DNA from 3 places in the Enterococcus malodoratus genome. Region 1 is predicted to be linked to each of the others. Evidence: riboswitches for the same ligand, from Rfam matches in the RefSeq annotation. Region 1 holds a riboswitch; each other region holds the start of a gene.
What was found. Region 1 has a riboswitch for FMN ahead of PGP85_RS08930 (ECF transporter S component). Riboswitches for the same ligand answer to the same signal wherever they lie in the genome.

Region 1 (4,225 bases):
GGTGAAAGGATACCTTTTTTGATCGATTCTAAGATCATTTCCCGTTCGTTCATGTTAATCGCTCCTCAACGAATTGTTCTATAGGAACTATTATGCACAAACATTTTCCCCTCGTCATGGGTCGAAAGGACTATCTTTTACTAAAGACTTGTCCAATTTTCCCAGCAGAGTGCAAAACTGCTGCCGATATGAATTATTTATCGCGATTTTTGCCACGTCAAAAAAGAGTGACTGCTATTCATAAACAAGTCACTCTTTCGATTTGTATTTTGAGACTGACGTGAATCAATCGTTGTTTTTCTAATTAAAAATCGCTCCAAGCATCATCGGCAGTTGTTTCAGCTTGCTTAGGTTGGCCGCTCGTTGCAGAACGTTCATACGCTTGCTCATATGTCCGGTTATTATTTTCTGCTTTCGGAATAAGAAATGCTAGTAATAAATAGAGTAAAATCGGTGCGCCTTCTAAGAAGAAGCTGCTGAAAACGAACAAGACACGTGCAATAGTTGGATCAATGCCAAAATATTCCGCGATCCCAGCTATTGTCCCTGTTAACACTCGATTGTTTTGTGATTTCGTCATTTTTTTCATCATTTTAATTCTCTCCTTTTAATTTGAAAAACACGATTCTTGAAAATCTAATTGATTTCCCTACCCGCAATGTGTTTTTATCTTATGTCTATATTATGCTTAATCTGCTTGGATTCGTCATAGGTCAAAAGGCCTATTTTTCATCTAGTCATTTGGTATGAGTTTTTCTAGTTCCCTCTCAACAAACAGGATCGATAGAATTTAGTACTGAACGTATAAATTTTCATTTCAATTAATCCCGGAATTTAATAAAGTATGATAAAGTATTTTTGATAAAAAATATTTGGACTACTCAATAATAGAAAGGGATGCTCGTTTGATTCAAATCCGTGAAATGACGCCACTTGATAAGCCCCGATTGCGCCAACTTTATTTGGAAAGCCGACGCTCAACTTTTTATTGGGACGATCCGGAACTAATGCACCTAGAAGATTTCGATCGCGATACTGTGGACGAACGTGTTTTCATTGCGGAAACACAGCAAACAATCGTCGGCTTTATTTCCTTATATGTACCGGATAATTTTATCCACTGTTTATTTGTGGATGGCTCTTTTAAAGGTCAGAGGATTGGCCATCAGCTTTTGGCAGAAGCCAAAAACCGCTTGCAACTGCCGATGAAACTAAAATGTTTGTCCCGCAACACGGCTGCTTTGGCTTTCTATGAAAAGGAAGGCTGGAAAAAAGTCCATGAAGTGAAGGTTCACGATGCTTATTGGAACCTTGTTTATCAGTAATAATGAATCGATCTATTTTGCTATTTTAAGCAGCTGATCCAGTAACATTTTCGTCTCTCAACCAAAAAAGCGCTTGCAATTCCAACTGAACAATGTGAAAATAAACACAATAAGTTCTTCAGGGCAGGGTTTAATTCCCGACCGGCGGTGATAGTCCGCGAGCCTTTTGGCTGACTCAGTGCAATTCTGAGACCGACAGTACAGTCTGGATGGAAGAAGAAAAGCGTGTGTTTGTTGATCCTTAAGATTACAAGCGCTATTTGATGAATCAATACACCTTTTTCTACTTTGACTGTGCCTTGCAAATGTTGTTGTAAGGTTCTTTTTTATGTTTCAAGAAAGGTGTGTTGAAATGAAATTTACTGCCAAAAAAATAGTGATGATTGCGATTTTTGGTGCGCTTTCCTACGTCTTAATGCTCTTCAAGTTTCCGCTGCCATTCATGCCACCATTCATGGATTTTGATTTGGCCGGGGTTCCGGAATTATTGGGCACGTTCTTATTGGGACCGGCCGCAGGTGTTTTTATCGTTTTGATCAAACTCTTGATTAAGCTGGCTACCGTGGGTACCGCATCGATGTTTACTGGAGAAATCCAGAATTTTATTTTGAGTCTTAGTTTTATTTTACCCGCCAGTTTGGTGTACCAACTCTCCACGAAGAAAAGTTCTGCTTTAAAAGGAATGTTAGTTGGAACCGCCATCGTAACTTTCGTAGCTTGTCTATCGAATATTTACTTCATCATTCCCTTCTATACCCGATTGTACGGGCTCTCGATGGAGGCAATCATCGCAATGACACAGGCTGTGAATCCAATGGTAGACAGTGTTTGGAAATTGGTCATAATCGGCATTGTTCCTTTTAATTTGATTAAGTATGGCGTGACAACTGCTGTGGTCTATTTTTCTTTGGATCGTTTGCGGGCAATTTTTCTTAGACGGGAGTTTTTATAGTGGAATTTCAAGCAGCAGTGGAACAGTTTTATCAAAAACTTGGGCACAAAAAAATTATGGCTCTAGCGACTAGCTTGAATGACCATGTGATGGTTCGGAACGTCAGTGTCATCATTCATGACGGAAAAATCTTGTTTAAAACAGATAAAAACTTTCGTAAAACGAAACAATTAGTAGAAAATCCGCGAGTAGCGATTTGCTACTGGGGTGTTCAAATTGAAGGAATTGCGGTTAATCACGGATTAGTCGTTGATCAAGTGGACCACTCTTTCCAAGCGCTTTATCAAAAATACTGGGAAACCAGCTACAACGCCTATCCTCACAAAAATAGTGAAATTTTGATTGAAGTGGTACCAAAATTCGTCGAGATTTGGGATCAAGATAAGGATGATCACGGTTTTCAGATCTTTATCGATTTTGAGCAGGAAAAGGCCCAGCTTGATCCTTACGATTAGATAAAAAAGAAGCGAGCTTCTCTAATTCATCGCGGCTCGCTTCTTTTTAATTACTGCATCAGCTCTTTTAACTGTTCATAGAGTTTCAGATATAGCTGATAATTTTTATTGTAGATTTTCAAGTTTTCTTTATTTGGATGATAACTTTTTCTAATTTGGACGGTTTTCGAAACAGCATCTTCATAATTCTTGTAAATCCCCACAGCCACACCCGCCAACATTGCTGCCCCAAGTGTTGTTGCCGTATCCGAATTCAGAATATCAATCGGGTTATTCGTAACATCGCTCTTGATTTGTGTCCAAAGCGGACTGTTCGCCGATCCGCCCATTGCCCGCAATCGGTTCACTTGTGCACCAGCTTGCTCCGCAATTGCTAGATTATGCTTCAAAGAAAAAGCAACACCTTCCATACTTGCGCGAATCATATGGCCTTTGGTTTTACTATAATCCAAGCCATAATAGAGTCCTTTTGCCTTCGGATTCCAAATCGGTGACCGCTCTCCCGCCATATAGGGTAGAAAAACAACGCCTTCCGATCCAGGATCGATGTTTTCGGCTTGAAGAGTCATTTCATCAAAACTAGTCGTTCCTTTTTGATCCGCAGTCATTCGTTCTTCTTGGCCAAAATTCTCTTCAAACCATTTCAAAACACCTCCTCCACCAACCGTTCCTCCTTGCAGCAGCCAATTTTCGGCAGTCACATGATAACTCAAAATCAATCGTCGGTCCGCACGGTAATCCTTTGTACAAATACTCATACCTCCGGCTTGTCCACCCTGCTCTTGCGTTTCACCATGATTGATGACACCAACACCTAATGCTCCGCATGCAGAATCCAATCCTCCAGCGACTACAGGAATACCCATAGTCAATCCACTTTGTGTCGCGGCTTCTTTAGTAACCTGACCAACAATTTCATCGCAAGGAACGATTTCAGGCAGAATGTCTGCCCGAAGATTCATTTCTTTACATAAATAATTGTCCCATGCGCCTTTTCGCATATCAAAGCACTGATAGCCATAGCCTTGAGAAATATCCTGTGTGACTTCACCGGTCAGCTTGTAAACAATATAGCTATTCGATTGTAGAATTTTATCTGTTTGCTTGTACAAATCTGGAAGCTGATCGCGATACCATAAAACCTTCGGCAGCGTATAGGTTGGCTGGATTGGATTACCACTGACGTTGAACAGTGTTTCTTCTCCGATCGTCCGCTTTAAATCATCACAAACGCCTTGTGCACGAGTATCCATCCAGATAGGCGTATTTCGCAGCAGATTTCCTTCTCTAGAAATAGGAATCGCCGACCAGCTTTGTCCATCAACGCCAATGCCTGCTATTTTTTCTGGTCTTACTTTTGAATTGTTCAACAGCTCTTTGATTGCCTCGCAAACGGCATACCACCAATCTTCTGGATTTTGTTCGACCCAGCCTTTTTGCGGCCGAAAGATTGGATAACTCTTGCTTGATTGTTCAACTGCTTCCCCATTTTC
Region 2 (4,225 bases), on a different contig from region 1:
TCTAAGGCAAACAATAACTCTGACAATTGCTCACCTTCAACTTGCGCTAAAAACAGATCAATCGCGTTTTGTCGATAAAGTATGTTCCACGGCTCTGTCTGCCATTTTTCTAGCAATAATTGAAAAGTGATTTTTCCTTGAAAACCAAGACCGGAAAATTGATTAGCTAAAAAATCAGCCGTTTCATCCGGTAATCGCTGAAGAATAGTCGTTAATTCGTGTTGAAATCGCACTACTAAATCTGACTCTGCCTGTGCAAGCCACTTTTTAACTTGTTGTAAAGAGTAGGGACGATTCTCAATAGGAAGATAGTTTTTCTCACCAAATGAAAGATAACTAACGACTTGTACAGCAAAAAGAATCATTTGCCAAGAGTCTTCTCGCGTTCGACCGAAGCGCAAATTATTTAAACCACTCAAGTCGAAAGAATCTTCTTCCAGTAATTCTTTACCTCTTGTGGTTAATTCACCAAAACCGTCTTCAACCGCAATTAGTTGATTGTTAACTAATCGTTGCAGCTCCTTTTGGAAGGTATCTTCTTTCAGATTAGGTAGCGAACCCAAATAAGCCAAATTTTTAAAAAAGAAACCATGAAGTAAGACCGAACTGGTTCTTTTTCCTACTAATAAATGATATAAAGTTGAGGTTCTTAACTTGTAGCCAGTCTGAAATAACGTTAAAATAAAAAAAGTCATAGTAAAATCTCCTGTGGTAGGTGAAAAAATGAAATGCGAAATCATTCCTGAACGTTGTATCGCTTGTGGTTTATGCCAAACGATTGCGCCAGAAATTTTTGATTATACAGATGATGGGCTTGTTCTTTTCGTGGGAGAACCAGATGCAATTCATGAATTTATTCCCATAGAACAGCAGCCGGAAGTTATCCAGGCGGCAAAACGGTGCCCCTCTCATGCTATATTGTTTCAAAACTCATAATAACATACATGAACAAAAAAAATCTCAGACGTTTTGTCTGAGATTTTTTGATTATTAAATTGAATGATGCTGAGAGGTCATTGTCTTTTTCGATAACCACGGTAGCAACTTAGCATGTAAAACTAAGAAAACAACACTAACTATTATTCCTTTAAGAATATTAAAAGGTACAATTCCAACCAAAATGTAACGTCCTAATCCCATACCTAACATTTGTCCGGCCGAAAGACCAAAAGCCTTCAAATAAAGAGGTGTGATAACAAAGTAATTCGCCACACTCATAAATAGTGTCATTGCCAAAATGCCTAACCCAAGGCCCAAGACTCGTTTTGAAGCCGTCCTTTTTCTAAATAGTAGAAAAATTGGCAGGGTATATAAAGTTGAGGCAAAAAAGCTGGCAAAATCTCCGATCATATTATCTAGAGAAAAGCCGCTCATAGTTAGATGTAACAATGAACGTATAAAAGCAGTTGCTACTCCTGTCAACGGTCCAAAGATAAACATGTTGATCAGAACTGGAATATCGCTAAAATCCAATTTTAAAAAGGGAAACATTGGGACAATCGGAAAAGCGATAAATTGTAAAATCAATCCCATTGCCGCGGCCACTGCTACTGCTGTCATTTTTTGTAATCGTAAGTTCTTCATCTGAAATCCTCCGTTTCGGAATCATCTTCATCGAACTATTTGAATTAAACTTTTCCACAAAAAAACTCTATGCTTCAGAAAAAGCATAGAGTTACTTGAATATAGTCTCACTCAAATAAGCTCTATCTTCTTTATCCAGACTGTACTGTCGGTATCGGAATTACACCGATTCGGCTGCTTACGCAGTTCGCGGACTATCACCGCCGGTCGGGATTCTCACCCTGCCCCTGAAGACGAACCTTAAATTATTTTTTATTGTAAAACTACTATAACAATTTTACTATCAAAAAACAAGTAAATGATTTTGCTACCTAGATTGATTTAGCAAACCGTTGATCTCTTTTGAGTTCAGACGTCGGTATTCACCTGGACGCAGACCTTGTAAAGTCAAATCCCCGTAACGTTCTCGCTTCAATTTTTGAACAGGCAGTCCAACCGCCGCCAACATGTTTTTCACTTGATGATTGCGGCCTTCGTGAATAGTTAACTCAACAATACTTGTCTCAGCCTTCTTGTCCGTCGAAAGAATTTCAAACCGCGCGGGCGCAGTCTTTTTACCCTCAATTCTAATTCCTCTTGTTAAGGGTAAAAGATTTCTTTTTTCCGCATAACCTTTAACTTTTGCAACATAAACCTTGTCGATTTGATGTTTCGGATGGGCTAATCGTTGTGAAAAATCACCATCATTTGTCAAAATCAGAATACCGGACGTATCATAATCCAATCTCCCTACTGGATAAATTCGTTCAGAAACCGCCGTAAAATAATCTGTCACAACTTTACGATTTTTGTCATCAGAAACTGCTGAGATCACACCGCGTGGTTTATAAAAGAGATAGTGCACAGGTTCTTCTTGATAGATGGGGACACCATCAACTTCTACGATATCTTTCTTGCCAACTTTTGTCCCTAACTCTTTTACGAGTTCACCATTCACTTTTACTCTTCCACCAGTGATATACTCTTCGGATTTGCGTCGCGACGCGATTCCCGCTTGCGCGATAACTTTTTGTAATCTCTCCATTTATTGACCATCCTCTTCTTTAAATCGATCGTAAAACAAATCTAATGATTCGTCTTCATCCGCTAAATCTTCTTCCATTTTTTGAACATCTGGCAACTCTTCTAAATCCTTCAGTCCAAAGTAATCCATAAAATAATTACTAGTTCCATACAAAATTGCACGGCCCGGACCATCAACGCGCCCCTTTTCCTCAATTAATTGTCGAGCCACTAATGTCTGAACAGCTCCACTTGATTGAACTCCTCGTAATTCATCAATCTCAGATCGCGTCACAGGCTGTTTGTAAGCTATGATAGAGAGCGTTTCAAGTGCTGCCTGACTTAAACGGTTAGCCATAGGAGAACGAGCAAATTCCTTTAGTAAGGGGGCAAACTCCTTTTTAGTACTCAAAACAAAATGGTTTCCTACTTCTAAAAGAGTCAATGCTGAATTTTCATCCTTCTCATAAGATTCCTTTAAATTATTAATACTCTGATAAATCTCCGGCATTGGGCGTCTCAGCGTAAAGGATAATTCTTCCAAACTAATCCCTTCTTCACCTACCACAAAAAGCATAGCCTCGATTTGACTCAATTGATTCATATAATGACTCCTTTAAAAATCAAGATTGGTGCACAGGTCTCTTTCTGAATTGCCAAAGCTTGACCTTTTTTCATTAATTCTAACAATGCCATGAAGGTTGTAATCATTTCGTCCTTCGTATAATCCACAAAAAAAGACTCCAATGATAAGCCTTCATTCTCAGATAATCTTACTAATCGTTGACTAATTTCATTTACCTTTTGATCGACAGTAATCGTTTCAGCAGAAACCGTCGTCTCAATCGTCTGGTTTCGTTTCTTACGTTGTAAAACATCATGTAACGCCAAAAAAAGGTCAATCGTATTCAATTGATTTTTGGGCAGCGGCAGAATTTCTTCTTCATAATCAGTCAGATCCATTGGCGCTTTCGTATAAAACAAACTACGCTCTTGTTCCTTTTCTGACAAAACAGTCGCCGCATACTTATATTTTCGATATTCTAAAAGTTGCTGAACCAAAGCTTCACGCGGATCTTCGCCTTCTTCATCATCATAATCAAACTCCAGCTCCGGTTTCGGCAAAAGCATTTGACTTTTAATCGACATCAGTGTTGCCGCCATTACCAAATACTCTCCCGCCACTTCCAGCTCCAGTGTCTTCATAGTATGAATAAAATTCATGTACTGTTCCGTAACTTCCGCAATAGGAATATCATAAATATCGATCTCTAACTGTTGGATAAGGTGAAGTAACAAATCCAGCGGCCCTTCAAAAACATCTAATTTCAAACTGATTGCTTCCATATTACCCTCGCTTATGTTCCTGCCATTTTGCCAAAAAAGCAGAAGTCGCAGGTGTACCAATAATTTTTTGATCTGGATACAGCGCCTGTAATTCATCCATCATTACAATACTAATACCCTCGCCGCGATACGAAGGATTTAAACTGATGTCATGAAGTACGATTTCTTGATCTTCTAATTTGCTGATGCCAATTACACCTTGCACATTATCAGAATTTTCATTGTAATAACAAAAAAGCTGGTAATGATCATCACTTTCATATGTATCTATTTCTTTCAGTAAATGTTGTTG
Region 3 (4,225 bases), on a different contig from region 1:
GCTTCGATTAAACGCAGCGCTTCATGGAGCTGCTCGCCGCAATCACAGCGATGTGAGCCAAAAATATCGCCGGTCAGGCATTCTGAATGAATACGTACCAACAACGGTTGTGCTGGATTTGATATATCGCCTTTTGAAAGAACCAAGTGCTCTCGTTGCTGCGAATCCTCAAACAATGTCAATTCGAATTCGCCGTATTCTGTCGGTAATTGAACGGTAATTGGGTCTTGTTCCGTAAAATAATTCGCCAGCTCTTCGACCGTGATCAGCGGCATTTCCCACTGCTCCGCTAATTCTTCCAATTGCGGACGCCGCGCCATTGAGCCGTCGTCATTTAAAATTTCACAAATATAGGCGGCTTCACTTTGATTGGTCAATTTGGCCAAATCTAGAGCTGCTTCGGTGTGTCCCCTTCTCTCCAATACTCCACCAGCTTTTCCGATCAGCGGAAAAATGTGTCCAGGTTTGTTGAAATCCGCCCCCTGTGTCTGCGGATCTGCCAATGCCTGAATCGTCTGCGCGCGTTCACCTGCCGAAATTCCTGTCGTCGTTGAACGATGATCCACACTTACAGTAAAAGCTGTGCCAAAGCTGTCCGTATTTCTTTCGACCATCTCAGAAAGCTGCAGGTGCTGGGCAACCTTTTCGGAAATCGGTGCGCAGATCAGTCCTCTGGCGTGCTTCGTCATGAAATTCACCGTGGCCGTGGTCGCTACGTTCGCGATCCCGACTAAATCCCCTTCGGCTTCCCGATCATCATCGTCTGCTACGATCACCAGCTGTCCTTTTCGTAAGTGTTCGATTGCTGCATCTATACTATTTTTACTCATAAGGCTGTTCCTTTCTTTGGGCTTTGACATATTTACCTAACAAATCCGTCTCGATATTTACTAACTCGCCACGATTCAATTTCCCTAGATTGGTCTGATCCTTCGAATGAGGAATCAAACCAACTGAGAAACGGCGCGCGTTTGCTCCTGTCACAGTCAAACTGACACCATTGATCGCGATGGAGCCGTGAGGAATGATCTCGCCCACCAACTCCTGCGGGTAGTCAAAGGTCAGAATCAATGCATTCTCCAATACTCTTTTTTCTGCCAATCTAGTCGTCGTATCCGCATGCCCTGCGACAAAGTGCCCTTCTATGCGGCCGTTGAAAGCTAAAGCACGTTCAAGGTTTACCTCGTCAGCGATTTTCGCTTTGGAAAAGGTCGTTCGCTGATAAGTTTCCGGCATGATCTCAACGGTAAATGTTTGCTCCGTTTTTTTCACAGCCGTCAGACAAACCCCATTGATCGCCATACTATCTCCCACTTTGTAATCCACCAATAAATCGCTTGAGGCCTGGCAAGTCAGTAAAATCGTTCGGCCGCTAGAAACGAGCCGGGTAATTTTTCCGGTTTCTTGAATGAGTCCCGTAAACATTCTATCCTCTCCTTCCCGTGATTCTTAGATCCTCGCCAAAGGTTTCAATCGCAATAGTTTTTATCGCCGTCACCTGCTCTGTCCTCCGCGAGCTAGTAAAACTCGCAGTCCCATCACCGCCAATAATTTTCGGCGTCAAATAGGTAATCAGCTCATCCCAATAACCGCTAGCCAGGAAAGCATCGTGAATCTTCGCTCCCCCTTCAACATAAACAGATTGGATCGTCCGACTAAATAATTCCGAGACAACCACGGGAATTGTTAGCGCTTTTTCACAGATAACCTCTACATGCTTCGGCACATCAGCTTTTTGCATGTTCTCAGTAAAAATCAGCACCGGACTGCTTCCGTCATGAAAAATAGTCAGTTCTTTATGACTCAGAGTCTCTCCTTTTCGGTCTAAAATTATTCGATAAGGCGGAAAGGCGGTGGATTTCGTTGTTCCCAGCGATGGGTTATCGATCAGCGCTGTGTTGCTCCCAATCAAAATCGCTTGATAATCGCCGCGTTCTTCATGAACTTTTTCCGATGCTTCCGCTCCAGTTAAAGCCGTTCTTTGACCGGCCAAAGCAATTTTCCCATCAAGCGAAATCGCCTGTTTCAACGTAATAAAAGGACGCTGATGCTCATAATAAAAATTATAGTGTCCGTTCAATTTTTGGACCTTTTTTTCCAAAATCCCGGTGATCACCTCGATTCCATGATCCTCCAAAAACTGTTTGCCTTTGCCAGCAACTAAAGGATTCGGATCGAGCTGGCCGATCACCACCCGTTTGATTCCGCTTTGTAAAATGGCCTGCGTACAAGGCGGTTGTTTCCCATAATGATTACACGGTTCCAGTGTCACATAGATCGTTGAGTTGAATAGTTTTTCGGGAGTTTTACATGAATGGATCGCATTTTTCTCTGCATGAGGCTCTCCATAAGCTAGATGTCCGCCTCTTGCAATGACCTGATTATCGTTTACAATGACTGCGCCAACTAATGGATTGGTAAAATTTTTACCCTTTCCCTTCAGCGCCTCATCAATCGCGAGCTCCATGTACTTTTCATGCATCCAATCTCCTCCTTTCCAAACAAAAAGACCCCGTGTAAGCACATACACGAGGCCGTAACAGACAAACTCAAAGAAATGATGACAAAAAAAGTGTACACTTTCCCCATCCATTTCCTGATAAGTTTTTCTTCTCCCATCCAGACTTTAACTGTCGGTTCCAGATTCTCACTGGATCAACCGCAAATATGCGGGTCACGGACTTCAAGGCACGCCTTGTCACCGTCGGTCGGGAATTACACCCTGCCCCGAAGATTACTATTCAATTCACCAAAAATACTACTATTCTTTTTTTGAGGCGTCAACAGAAGAATTTTTAAAATAACAATCGTATACCACGCTTTTTAAATTTTTCCTGAACGATTATTCCCACAAAACTCTCGAAAATTTGCTGAAAAATCCGCAAGTACCCGAAGCTATAGGGCTAAGCAGTGCTGTTGTCCGAAAAATAAACAATGAACTAATGTAACCTTTTTTATTTTAAAAACGCTCAAAGCAGATTAATGCTTTGAGCGCTCTTTTTTGGTGTCACTATATCTAATGCGTAAGGACTTTTAATAACAAAAAACACTTATTTTTCTGCTCTTTCAAGCGAGTCAGCCGCTTCCTTAAGTACTTCTCGGTTACCATCGAAACGACTACGATGTGTCGATGCATGGATTTCCAAGTAATTCTTTTCCGTTTCTAAAACATACATCAATGTCTTGAATTTTTGTCCTTCTCTATCCATTTCAACCACAAATTCAACACCTGACATACCCGCCTTTCCCACCGTGTTTCCTTGCTCAACCATGTTATCTCCTAAAGATTCAATGCCTTTAATAAATGCATTTTGGTAAGCCATAAAGTTTTCAAAATCTCCATGATCACTTATAAAAATATTCACCCCTTCTTTGCTCGAGCTGGCAAAGAAATCAGACTTTTCATCTACTCTTTTTTCCCAGCCCTTTGGCAACGTATAATGGAAAATCTCCCCATTTTCTGCCACCACATCCACTACTTCTCTTTTTTCTATTTTCCGTTTACTTTCTTGTACCATTTGAGATTTCTGGGTTTCTTCAGTAGCTCCCGAATCTTCAGTCGCACACCCGTCACCTACCAACAATAATAATCCCAATACAACTAACTTCTTTATCATATTTTCTCCTTTATAGGTTATTCATAATAGCTCCCGCTTCATCAATGGTTTGGTCTAACACCATCCTGTCAAAAGTTTCTTAACTAATAAAAACCTTCAACTGGAACAAATTTCCGCCTAGCTCATGCTCCACGAAATGATCATTATATTCTGGAGATATTTCTAAGTATGTTTCCTTCGTACAGTTATATCTACATTTTTACTCTAAAAAAGAACCGGACAATTTTACTTTTAGATTTAGTAGTTAAGAAATCGGATGGGAGTACGGTCAAAATGAAGAAGAAGACTCCGATAATATAATTTAAATACACAAAAAGAATATCTGCCCCCGATTGATAAGAGAAATAAATAAGAAATATATAAAGAAAAAATCCCATTGAAGCAAATATCGTTGATACTAAAGACACGATCCACAACACTAAAACACCTCGTCCCCTAAAGCCAACATCTCGGCATCGTCTAGTAAACAAGGCCATGCTTGGAATAAAAAAGATTAATAAATATATGACCAGTGCGACCATCATCAACATCATCAAATTATTCGTTCCGTAATCCAGAGCCTGTTCATCATCTATACCCTGAAGGAGCATGCTTGTCATACTTACAAA

Region 2: another riboswitch for FMN. It lies ahead of PGP85_RS03690 (ECF transporter S component); the one in region 1 lies ahead of PGP85_RS08930 (ECF transporter S component).
Region 3: another riboswitch for FMN. It lies ahead of ribD (bifunctional diaminohydroxyphosphoribosylaminopyrimidine deaminase/5-amino-6-(5-phosphoribosylamino)uracil reductase RibD); the one in region 1 lies ahead of PGP85_RS08930 (ECF transporter S component).

The regions. Positions count from the first base shown of each region.
Region 1 is NZ_JAQDPG010000004.1:271,697-275,921, reverse strand. It holds gene liaX (daptomycin-sensing surface protein LiaX) at 1-53, opposite strand, end outside; gene PGP85_RS08940 (PspC domain-containing protein) at 305-592, opposite strand; gene PGP85_RS08935 (GNAT family N-acetyltransferase) at 906-1,325, shown strand; FMN riboswitch at 1,436-1,550, shown strand; gene PGP85_RS08930 (ECF transporter S component) at 1,678-2,277, shown strand; gene PGP85_RS08925 (pyridoxamine 5'-phosphate oxidase family protein) at 2,277-2,732, shown strand; gene xylB (xylulokinase) at 2,783-4,225, opposite strand, start outside.
Region 2 is NZ_JAQDPG010000002.1:70,549-74,773, reverse strand. It holds gene PGP85_RS03700 (helix-turn-helix domain-containing protein) at 1-695, opposite strand, end outside; gene PGP85_RS03695 (ferredoxin) at 724-936, shown strand; gene PGP85_RS03690 (ECF transporter S component) at 991-1,584, opposite strand; FMN riboswitch at 1,705-1,823, opposite strand; gene PGP85_RS03685 (pseudouridine synthase) at 1,892-2,608, opposite strand; gene scpB (SMC-Scp complex subunit ScpB) at 2,609-3,190, opposite strand; gene PGP85_RS03675 (segregation/condensation protein A) at 3,187-3,933, opposite strand; gene PGP85_RS03670 (GNAT family N-acetyltransferase) at 3,935-4,225, opposite strand, start outside.
Region 3 is NZ_JAQDPG010000001.1:116,850-121,074, reverse strand. It holds gene ribA (GTP cyclohydrolase II) at 1-860, opposite strand, end outside; gene PGP85_RS00620 (riboflavin synthase) at 823-1,425, opposite strand; gene ribD (bifunctional diaminohydroxyphosphoribosylaminopyrimidine deaminase/5-amino-6-(5-phosphoribosylamino)uracil reductase RibD) at 1,427-2,482, opposite strand; FMN riboswitch at 2,604-2,739, opposite strand; gene PGP85_RS00610 (hypothetical protein) at 3,051-3,617, opposite strand; gene PGP85_RS00605 (DUF805 domain-containing protein) at 3,809-4,225, opposite strand, start outside.